Pelodictyon luteolum DSM 273: one gene and its partners. The main gene of each other region encodes a partner of the protein of the gene in region 2 in a complex. Links are inferred from orthologs where the notes say so. Each region holds a gene or a part of one and is shown on either strand. Other genes may lie near its edges.

Region 1 (4,208 bases), 1.8 Mb from region 2 along the record:
TGAACAGATCGATGTAGGTCTGTTTGGCACGTTCGAACTTCGCCTCGATCTCGGTTCGGGTGAGTCCCGTGTCCTCAAGCACCTCATGGATGATGACATTGTCCATGCGGCCGGCGAAGCTGTGGGTGGCGGCGGTTCCTTCGGTTCCGTAGACCTCCAGAAGTGCGTCCTGAATGACCCGACGGTTGACGGGGCCTACATTGAGCAGCGTTCCGTCTATGTCAAACAACACAAGTTTTCTTGGCATGTACGCTCCAGCACCCTTTCAGTGCCTGATTTTTTCGAGTCGGACCGGTATCAGTTTCGATACGCCCTCCTCCTCCATTGTGACGCCATAGAGCGCCTGGCATGATGCCATGGTGTTCTTGTTGTGCGTAACAATAATAAATTGGGTGTTATTCTCAAATTTTTTCAGGAGCTTCGTGAACCTTCCGACGTTTCCGTCATCGAGCGGGGCGTCGACTTCATCAAGAATGCAGAACGGGCTCGGCTTGACGAGGTAGATTGAGAAGAGGAGTGATAGGGCCGTCAGCGCCTTCTCTCCTCCGCTCAGCTGCTCGATGGAGAGGGGCTTTTTGCCTTTCGGCTTGGCGATGATTTCAATGTGTGCTTCAAGCGGGTCTTCGCCGGTGTGGATGAGGAGGTCGGCTTCGTCCTCCGGGTCAAAGAGTTCCTGGAAAATGGCAGTAAAGTTCTTTCGCACTGCACGGAAGGTCTCATCGAACTTCTTGAGCGCAGTGCGGTTGATCTCTTCGATTGTTTCGCGCAGCTGGGTTTCAGCCGTGCTGAGGTCGTTCTTCTGTTCGGTGAGGAACAGGAAGCGCTCTTTTTCCGTGTCGTACTCCTCCAGGGCCAGTTCATTGACGGCCCCGAACTGTTCACGCTGTTTTTCGAGTTCTTCAAGTCTTCTCCCTGCCGCTTCAGGGTCTTCGGTGCCCTCCATCGGGGGCCGGTCCATGGTGGCGAGGTCGCAGCCGTGCTTCAGCCGCACTTCGGTGAAGAGGTGGTCGAGGGCGCGGTTGACTGCGGCCCGCTCCTCCTGCAGGGCGCCCTGCAGCTGCCGTCCGACCTCGAGCTTGCGGCTCATCTCCCGTACCTCCGTGCGTGCGTCCTGATGGCGGACCTGCTCCTGGCGATAGGCCGATTCGCGTTCATTGAGGCTTTTCTGTTCGGCTGCGGCGCGCATGATGAGGGTTTCAAGTTCATTCTGCAGTTCCCGGATGATCCCCGCACCTCCCTTGAGTGCTTCGCGGGCTAAGCGTTCCTCCTCCAGGAGCCGTGCAGTCTCCTCCTTGAAGGCGGTGCGGTTTTTGCGGCATCCCTCGATGCTTATCCGGAGCTTTTCGAGTTCGAGAAGGGCATCGCGCCAGCCGCTCTGGCGGGCCTGTACTTCCCGGCCCATCTCATGGTGGCGTTCCTCGAGCCGGGTGAGTTCGGTCTGCATGGCCTGAATGGCTTTGCGGATGCGCAGGGTTCCGGATTCCCCCTGTTCGAGCGCGGGAATGAGTTCCTTCAGTGAACGGTCAGCCTCGGCTTCGGCCTCCGCTGTCGAGCGGGTTTCAGCGTCCGCTCCGGCGAGTTCCTGCTTCAGGGAGTTTCCTTCGGCTTCATGGCGGGCGATCTGGCGCTCAATGGCGGCCGCTGAGGATTCGAGTTCCGAGATGCTGCGGCGAAGAGCATCACTTTGCAGCTTCTGCAGCTCCCCTTCGAGTTCCCTTTTTCGTTCATCCTCTTTGCTGATCGACTGCTGCAGGAGGGCGAGCTCTTTCTGGAGGCGGTCCCGTTCCGTTTTCTTTCCGAGCCGCAACCCTTCGCTCTCTTTGGGGCTGCCGCCGAGAAGGGTTCCCCGCGCGGAAAACTTTTCGCCTTCGCGGGTGACGAGGGTGATGTCGGGGTGTTTGAACGCAAGGGTTTCCGCCTCGTCGAGGGTGTCGACGACGTAGCAGCCGGAGAGCATGGCCGTAAGGGCCGGCTGCAGCTCCCCGGGGGCACTGAGGAGGTCGAGGGCAGGGCGGGCGCCTTCGATTTCACGCGGCCCCGGCGGCGAGGCTTTGAACATGTCGAGTACGAGGAAGTGCACCTTGCCCCTGCCGGCGTGGCGGAGCGAGGCGGCGCCATTGCGGGCATCTTCCAGCGTGCGTGAGACATAGTAGTTCATCCCCTCGCCGAGAGCTGCGTTAAGCGCTCTGCGGTGTTCCTCTTCAAGCGAGATGAGGTCTGTCATGCATCCCATGCCGGTCCTGCCCTCTTTCTGCTTTTCCAGGAACCCGATTCCCTCCGGCATGCCCTCAAAGCTGTCGAGCACCGAGTTGGCCAAAAGAATGCTGTTTTGCAGCCGGCCTTCGGCTGAGCGAAGGGAAAGGATCCCCTCCTTGAGTGACTCAAGTGCTGTGCGGATTTTCTCGCGCTGCTCCTGCTGTGCGGCTTCGTCTTTTTTTGCCTGTTTGAGCCGCTCTTTTTTTGTGCCGAGTTCCTCCTGAAGTTTCAGGCCGAGAGGGCTGGCGGCTTCGAGTTTTTCCTCTGCTGTCCGCTTTCTTGCCGCCAGACGCGCAAGTGTGCTCTGGAGGTGCTCTTTTCTGGCTTCGAGCGACTGGCGCTGCATGGCCAGGCGGTTGGCCTCTTTCTGCTGTTCTGCACTCGCCGATCGCTCACGGGCGAGGCTGTTTCGCTGCTCTCGGAGCGTGGCGTTCAGCTGGTCGTGCTCCCGTGCAAGGGCGTTATAGCGCTCTTCGAGTTCGCTGCACTTCTCTTCAGTTCCCGGCCTTCGGGCTTCCAGCTCTCCGGAGAGGGCGTCTTCCCGCTCAATCTGCCGGGCTTTTTCGGCGGCGAGGGTGGTGACTCGCTGGATGTCGGCGGTGAGCTTTTTCTCCTGTTCGGTCTGCTGGAGGATGCGTTTTTCAAGTTCGTGCACCGCTTCGTTGCAGGCGTTCAGCCTCTTCTGGCTGTCGGAAAGCTTCTCTTCCTCCTGAAGCTGCCGTACCTCCGCCTCCTGGATGGCGCTGTCTTCGCAGGCCATCCTGGCTGCGAGTTCATGGTTCTGCATCTCTTCCTGGCGGATCCTTCCCTCAAGGGGATCGACTTTTTCCTGCAGCTCCTCCATTTTTCGCCATGAGAGCCCGAGGTCGAGTCCGCGCAACTCAGTTTTCAGCTCTTTAAGCTTCTCGGCCTTGCGGACCTGGATCTTCAGGCTGCGGACTTTTTTTTCTACCTCGGAGAGAAGATCGTCGACGCGTGAGAGGTCGCGCGATGCGCTTTCGAGCTGGCGGAAGGTCTGTTTGCGGCGCTGTTTGTAGCGGGTGATGCCTGCGGCCTCTTCGAAGAGCTTCATACGCTCCTCGCTTTTGTTGCTGATGATCTCTTCGATCATCTTGAGTTCAATCACCGAGTAGGCGTCGCTTCCCATGCCGGTGTCGGTGAAGAGGTCGAGGATGTCTTTGAGGCGGCAGGGTACCTGGTTGAGGAGAAAGCCGCTTTCGCCGTTGCGGTATATCCGGCGGGTGATGGTGACCTCGGTGTACTCCGTGGGGAGCACGTTCCGGGTGTTTTCTATGGTGAGGGAGACCTCGGTGAAACTGAGCGGCTTGAGGTTTTTCGAGCCGTTGAAGATGATGTTCTCCATCTTGGCCGAGCGCAGGAGCGAGGATTTCTGCTCGCCGAGAACCCACCTGATGGCATCGACGACGTTCGTCTTGCCGCAGCCGTTCGGACCGACGATGGCAGTCAATCCTTTGTCAAAGCTTATCCTGACGCGGTGCGCGAAGCTTTTGAAGCCGAAAATCTCAATTTTGGAGAGGTACATCCTGACGGTGCTTTTTTCAGTCGGGGGCCGCCATGGGGCCTTGTTCCGGATTTCTCTGCCGTAGCCTGTAAGGTAAGAAAAAAAACCGTATGCAAGGCGGGGGCTCCGCGCCTCCGCGCCTCCGCCTACCCATGCAGACCCACCATAGCCTGCACTACCCTGATGCAGGTTTTCGCACCACCTGCGTCGTGGGTCCGGATGATATCTGCGCCGTTAAGGACGGCGAGGGTTTCGGCGGCAAGGGTTGCGCTGAGCCGTTCAGCTGTCGGCCGTACCGGCTTTCCCCCGGACGCGGCAATATGAGCGAGGAAAGATTTATTTGAGAGCCCTGCAAGCACCGGTCTCTTTGTCGAGCGGAACTCCCCGAGCCGCTTGAGAAGCCTGAAGTTCTCTTCTACGCTTTTGCCGA
Region 2 (3,010 bases):
TGCCGTGCTTGCCGTAGGGTATGACGACAGCCGTGAAGTTGGCAACAAGCGGTGCGGGACCGCTTCAAAGGGAGCTCTGCTCGTCAGAAACTCCTGGGGCAGGGAATGGGGGGAGGACGGATACGGATGGATCCCCTACGGGTATGTCACGCAGGGATTGGCGATGGATTTCTGGTCGCTCTTCAGCATGGGCTGGATCGATACCGGCCAGTTCGGCTCATGAGTTTCCCTACGACGGGCCGCCGGCCAGTGGCATCTCCCTCCAGCCTGGGCAGTAGGTGTTCAGCCAGGCTTCGGCGTTCAGGTCGCCGAGACGCGCGGCCTGCCGGAAATCCTCCTGTCGGCCGGGGAAGTCTCCGGTTTTGCTTCGGGCGATGGCCCGGTGGAAAAAGGCTGGAGCCATTTTTCCGTCGAGTGCAATGGCTTGTGAGAAATCCGCGGTGGCACCCGAGAAGTCGCCGGTCATGTTTTTGACGATTCCCCGGTTGTAGTACCCAACAGCCCTGAAGTTGGTCTCGCCGCAGTTGATGACCATGGAGTAGTCGCTGAGTGCCTGCTGGTATTTCTTTAGCTTCTGGTTGGCGGCTCCCCGCATCTGGTAGGCCATGGCGAAAGCCGGGTCGATTTCGATGGCTTTCGTGTAATGCTCCAGGGCGTTTTTAATGTCACCCTGAATCTGGCAGTCGAACCCGCGGTCAAACCAGTTGTTTGCGGACTCGGCTGCAGCTGGCGAGGCCAAGCCCATCGCCACGATAGCGGTCAAGGCGAGGGATAGCAGGATCTTCTTCATGGGATGCGGCCGTTGGTGTTTGCAGGGAACCACTCATGATCACGATTCGCCTGTACTGCGCGGCATCGTATACATTTTATCATAATATACAATGTCACGAATTGACCGGGAAATTTGAAACGGCCATATTTTTTGCCGGTGGTTCAGTTCTTTGCTTATGCTTGGGCATTTCTCCCCGCTTTTTCTATCTTGATCCAGTGAGTTTTCCAACGCACACCCGACCGTATGTTCAGGATCAGCCTTGAGGAATTTGAAGGTCCGCTCGACCTGCTCCTCTTCTTCATCAAGAGGGATGAACTGGACATCTACAATATCCCCATCTCCAAAATCACCAACGATTTCGTTACCCATATCCACGGGGCCAGAACCTTGAATCTCGAGGTGGCGGCGGAGTTCATTTACATGGCTTCGATGCTGATGAGCATCAAGGCGGCCATGCTCCTGCCCCGTCCTTCTATGGAGAATGGCGATACCGATGAATTCGATCCGCGAACCGAGCTGGTGCAGCGGCTGCTCGAGTACAAGCGCATCAAGGAGGCGAGCCTGCAGCTTGCGGAGATGGCCGAGGCTCGTCATGAACTCTTTGCACGCGGTTTCTTCGAGGAGTACGATCAGAATGTCGTGGACGAAATGGACGAACCGGTCAACCGGCCGACCATCTATCATCTCATCAAGGCCTACCGCTCGGTGCTCGACAACATGCCGAAGCCAATGACTCGAAATGTGATGGAGGCTCCGGTTACGGTGCATGAGCAGACAGAGCTGATTCTCCGGATGCTCGGCGAGCGGGTGCAGGTTTCGTTCACCTCTGTTCTTGAAGGCGTCACCCAGCGCATCATCCTCGTGGTGACATTCCTCGCCGTGCTGGAAATGTGCAAGAACCAACGCATCATGGTGCTGGTGAAAGAGGGGTACGACGACTTCTGGATCGCCAGAAGGAACGCTCCGCCCGAGATAGACAACAACCCTTTAGTCCTGTTCGCCGATGCCTGAAATCATGCCCTTTGCAGGACTGCTTTACAGCCCTGCCCTTCTGGAGGATGCCTCCAACCTGATCTGTCCCCCGTATGACGTCATCCCTCCCGCACTGCAGGATGAGCTCTATCAGCGATCCGAAGTGAACGCCGTGCGCCTGGAACTTCCAAAGGAGGCGGATCCATATGCGGCGGCCGCCGGGCGGATTGCTGAGTGGCTCCGGAGCGGAGCGCTCAGGGTTGATGACCGCCCGGCGCTTTACCCATACTTCCAGACCTTCACCGATCCCTCCGGCCGTGAGTTCACGCGCCGCGGTTTTTTTGCCGCCATGCGCCTCTCTGATTTTACGGAGAAAAAGGTGCTGCCGCATGAGAAGACCCTTTCCGGCCCGAAGGCGGACCGGCTTAACCTCTACCGAAGGACCCGTACGAACATCAGCCCGGTGTTCGGCATATACGCCGATGAGGCGGGCACTGCCGACCAGCTGATGAAAGAGTACGCGGAGGCCCACCAGCCGGTGCTCGATGCAATGCTGCAGGGGGTCAGGAACCGGATGTGGCGCATTGACGAGCCCGGGCTGCTCCAGCGCCTCCAGGGGTGCCTCTCGGAGCGTACGGTCTACATTGCCGATGGCCACCACCGCTATGAGACCGGTCTCAACTACCGCAATGAGCGTGCCGCCGCAAACCCCGGCCATGATGGAAGCGAACCCTACAACTTCATTCTGACCTATCTGGCCAACATGTACGATGAGGGGCTGGTGGTTTTTCCCATCCACCGCCTTCTTCACGGCATCGACGGGTTCGATGCCGCAGCCTTCACCCGGCGGCTCGGTGAGTATTTCACGGTGACGGAGCTCGGCGGGCGCGACGCGCTCGATGCATTTCTCGACGGTGAGCCCTCAAGTTACGCCTACGGGGTGGTACTGCCGGACAAAGTCCTTGGCATCGTGCTTGCCGGAGAACCCGACAGTGTCCTCGATTCTTCATGCCCCGATGCGCTCCGGCGTCTGGGGCTTGTAGTCCTGCACGATCTGGTGCTCGGACGGCTGCTCGGCATCGGGGCGGAGGCCTTGGCAGGTCAGAAAAATGTGGTATACCGCAAGGATGAGGACGAGGTGTTCCGTGCCGTAGGGGCGGGTGAAGCGCAGGCGGGATTCGTGGTGAAGCCGACCACCGTCAGGCAGGTGATTGACGTGTCGGAGGGCGGGGACGTCATGCCGCAGAAGTCGACATTTTTCTATCC
Region 3 (2,860 bases), 1.8 Mb from region 2 along the record:
TGCAGGTGCTTCGGAATTTCGCGGAGTGCTAGCATCTGCTCCCCTTTTTAACCTATGTATTGCTGCGACCCGCCATGCTGATTATTCCCGCTATAGACATAAAGGACGGAAAGTGCGTCAGGCTGACGAGAGGCGATTTCAGCCAGCAGAAGATCTACCTTGACAATCCGCTTGACATGGCCATCATCTGGCGCAAGCAGAACGCCAAGATGCTCCATATCGTCGACCTCGACGCTGCCCTGACAGGCGAGATGGTCAATTTTGAACGCATCCGCCAGATTGTCGAAGAACTCGATATTCCCGTCCAGGTCGGCGGCGGCATACGTTCTGCCGATGATGTGAAGCGCTACCTCGATATGGGGGTCGGACGGGTAGTCATCGGCTCTGCGGCTGTGACGAACCCCGAACTGGTTCGCGAACTCATGAAAACCTGGCGCGCATCGAAGATCGTTGTCGGCATCGATGCCGTGAACGGCGTGCCGAAGATCAAGGGTTGGACCGAGAGCGCCAATCTGAAGGACTTCGAGCTGGCCCAGAGGATGAAGGACATGGGCATCGAGCGCATCATCTACACCGACATCACGCGCGACGGTATGCTCCAGGGTGTCGGTTACGAGACCACCAGGCGCTTTGCCGAACTGGCAGGCATGAAGGTGACTGCCTCGGGCGGCGTGACCAATTCCGAGGACCTCCGGCGCCTTGCCGGTCTGCAGTACTGCGGAGTCGATTCGGTCATTATCGGAAAAGCCTTTTACGAGTGCAATTTCCCGTGCCAGGAACTCTGGTATAATTTCGAAGAGGGCATCTGCCTCGACCACAACTTTTCGACGGCCCGCAAGAGGTAGTTCCGCAGCCGTTCCCCCAACCGAAGCATTCCCCCCGAGAGAGATGCAGGAACTCGCGTTGCAGCAACAGATCGAAGCGGTGATCTTCGCCTCCGAGGAGGCGGTGACCCTGCAGACCATACGGCAGGTGACCGGTACCTCCCTCGACTCGGGCGAGCTGCAGGAGATCATTGAGCGGCTGAATGCCGAGTATCTGGAAACGGGGCGAACCTTCCATATCCACCGGCTCGCCGGCGGCTACCGGTTCCTTTCGAGGGAGGAGTATGCGGAGTTGCTGAGGAAGCTTGAGTCGCCAAAAATCCGGCGCCGTCTGTCGCGTTCCATTCTCGAAGTGCTCTCCGTCATCGCCTACCACCAGCCGGTGACAAAAAGCTCCATACAGGAGATCCGGGGGGTGAGCCCCGATTATGCCATAGACCGCCTTCTGGAGCGCGAGCTCATCGAAGTGCGGGGCCGTGCCGATTCCCCCGGCAAGCCCCTGCAGTATGGAACCACGAAAGAGTTCCTCGACCTGTTTCATCTTTCATCAGCAAAAGACCTGCCGAAACTTCGCGAGATCAAGGAGATCCTCCGCGAACACGAGGAACAGGAATATCTAACACAGCCGGACAGCGGAGGGGAACCCTTTGATGGCGGAGAACAGGAAATAACCGATGGGGAGCAACGTGGAGAAGAAACAGAATGAGGCGGTAAGGATCAACCGGTATCTGGCCATGTGCGGCATTGCCTCGCGCAGGGCCGCAGACCAGATGGTTCTCGAGGGCCGGGTTACCATCAACGGCGTCCTTGCCAGTGAGCCCGGCGTGAAGGTGGTGCCGGGAAAGGACGAGGTGATTGTCGACGGATCGAAATTCGCCCAGCCTGAGGGCAGGAAGATATACATCCTTTTCAACAAGCCCCGCAACGTCATCACCACCAGCAGTGATGAGCGGAACCGTGAGATGGTGCTCGATTTCATCGACGTCAACGAGCGGGTCTATCCGGTCGGCCGTCTCGACCGCAAGACCACCGGCGTGCTTCTCCTCACCAATGACGGGATGCTGGCAAATAAACTCATGCACCCTTCTTCAAATGTGAAAAAAGAGTACATTGCAGTATTGGACGCACCGTTCCCGCAGGCGTCTCTTCCTCTCCTCACGGGCGGCATGCGCCTGAGCGATACCGGGGAGAAGGTCAGTCCGTGCCAAGCCAAGATCATGGGAGACGGCTCACAGGTCTGGATCAGCATACATGAAGGAAAGAACCATCAGGTTCGCAGGATGTTCAAGACACTCGGCTTTGAAGTAACGCGGCTTGATCGGCCGACCTATGCAGGTCTCACGGTCGGTGACCTCCGCCGCGGCCAGTGGCGCCATCTTACGCGCACAGAGGTGCAGCAGCTTCGCCATCTGGCCGGAAGCCCCTGAGATTTTTTCTCACGCAGGACTAACCCCCATGGCAATGAGACTTTTTCACAACAGGGAAAACGGTCACGCCATGCGGGTGATGGCCGGCTATCTTTTCATCGTGCTTCTGGCCCGGCCGCCTGAGGCAGCCGAAGCCGCCGAAGCCGCTGATTCGGGCGAGCTCGAGTCCGTCTTCGGTGCCCTCGAACCAGAGGGCAACCTTGAACCCCTCCTTGAAGACCTTGCCGATCTCAAGCGGCAGAAGATCCCGTTGAATGAAGCCACTGCCGAAGACCTGCTCCAGCTGCCCTGGCTGACTAACACCGACGCCCAGGCTATTCTTTCCGCTCGCCGCAGGACTCCCATCCGCAACGAAGCGGACCTCGCTGCCCTCGTCGGCAGGGAGAAGGCCGCGCGGACGATCCCCTACATTGTCTTTGAAAAGGACCTCATGCTGCGTCGGGAGGCTCTCCGCGACCAGATCGAAGGATCCTTCTACAGTCGCTACTATACTGAAATGCCCGAGCGGCAGGGCATCACGACCGGTGCTTATGAGGGCGACAATTATAAACTGTACAATCGCTTTCAGCTTGCCATCCCGCACCTGAAGGCTAGCGTGGTTCAGGAAAA

Evidence for each region.
Region 1: the proteins of PLUT_RS00465 (region 2) and smc are in contact, whole or in part, in a crystal structure (PDB 3ZGX), measured with the Bacillus subtilis proteins. The link is inferred for Pelodictyon luteolum DSM 273 from one-to-one orthologs.
Region 3: PLUT_RS00465 (region 2) and scpB share a complex: the UniProt entries of both Bacillus subtilis proteins name them as parts of the cohesin-like complex. The link is inferred for Pelodictyon luteolum DSM 273 from one-to-one orthologs.

What each region holds. Positions count from the first base shown.
Region 1 is NC_007512.1:1,881,109-1,885,316, reverse strand. Bases 66-4,122 are described here. They hold smc (chromosome segregation protein SMC), read right to left. Parts: upstream 3,800-4,122; coding sequence 266-3,799; downstream 66-265. Other genes in these bases: folP (dihydropteroate synthase), read right to left, coding at 3,925-4,122; PLUT_RS08670 (HAD family hydrolase), read right to left, coding at 66-247. In the rest of the region: more of PLUT_RS08670, read right to left, coding at 1-65; more of folP, read right to left, coding at 4,123-4,208. UniProt on the Bacillus subtilis protein: Required for chromosome condensation and partitioning.
Region 2 is NC_007512.1:96,882-99,891, forward strand. Bases 41-2,899 are described here. They hold PLUT_RS00465 (segregation and condensation protein A), read left to right. Parts: upstream 41-1,015; coding sequence 1,016-1,783; downstream 1,784-2,899. Other genes in these bases: PLUT_RS00455 (C1 family peptidase), read left to right, coding at 41-223; PLUT_RS00460 (tetratricopeptide repeat protein), read right to left, coding at 230-790; PLUT_RS00470 (DUF1015 domain-containing protein), read left to right, coding at 1,776-2,899. Also shown: more of PLUT_RS00455, read left to right, coding at 1-40; more of PLUT_RS00470, read left to right, coding at 2,900-3,010. UniProt on the Bacillus subtilis protein: Participates in chromosomal partition during cell division. May act via the formation of a condensin-like complex containing Smc and ScpB that pull DNA away from mid-cell into both cell halves.
Region 3 is NC_007512.1:1,894,962-1,897,821, reverse strand. The notes cover bases 1-2,709. They hold scpB (SMC-Scp complex subunit ScpB), read left to right. Parts: upstream 1-888; coding sequence 889-1,530; downstream 1,531-2,709. Other genes in these bases: PLUT_RS08715 (hypothetical protein), read left to right, coding at 2,280-2,709; PLUT_RS08720 (pseudouridine synthase), read left to right, coding at 1,499-2,251; hisA (1-(5-phosphoribosyl)-5-[(5-phosphoribosylamino)methylideneamino]imidazole-4-carboxamide isomerase), read left to right, coding at 75-845; hisH (imidazole glycerol phosphate synthase subunit HisH), read left to right, coding at 1-32. Also shown: more of PLUT_RS08715, read left to right, coding at 2,710-2,860. UniProt on the Bacillus subtilis protein: Participates in chromosomal partition during cell division. May act via the formation of a condensin-like complex containing Smc and ScpA that pull DNA away from mid-cell into both cell halves.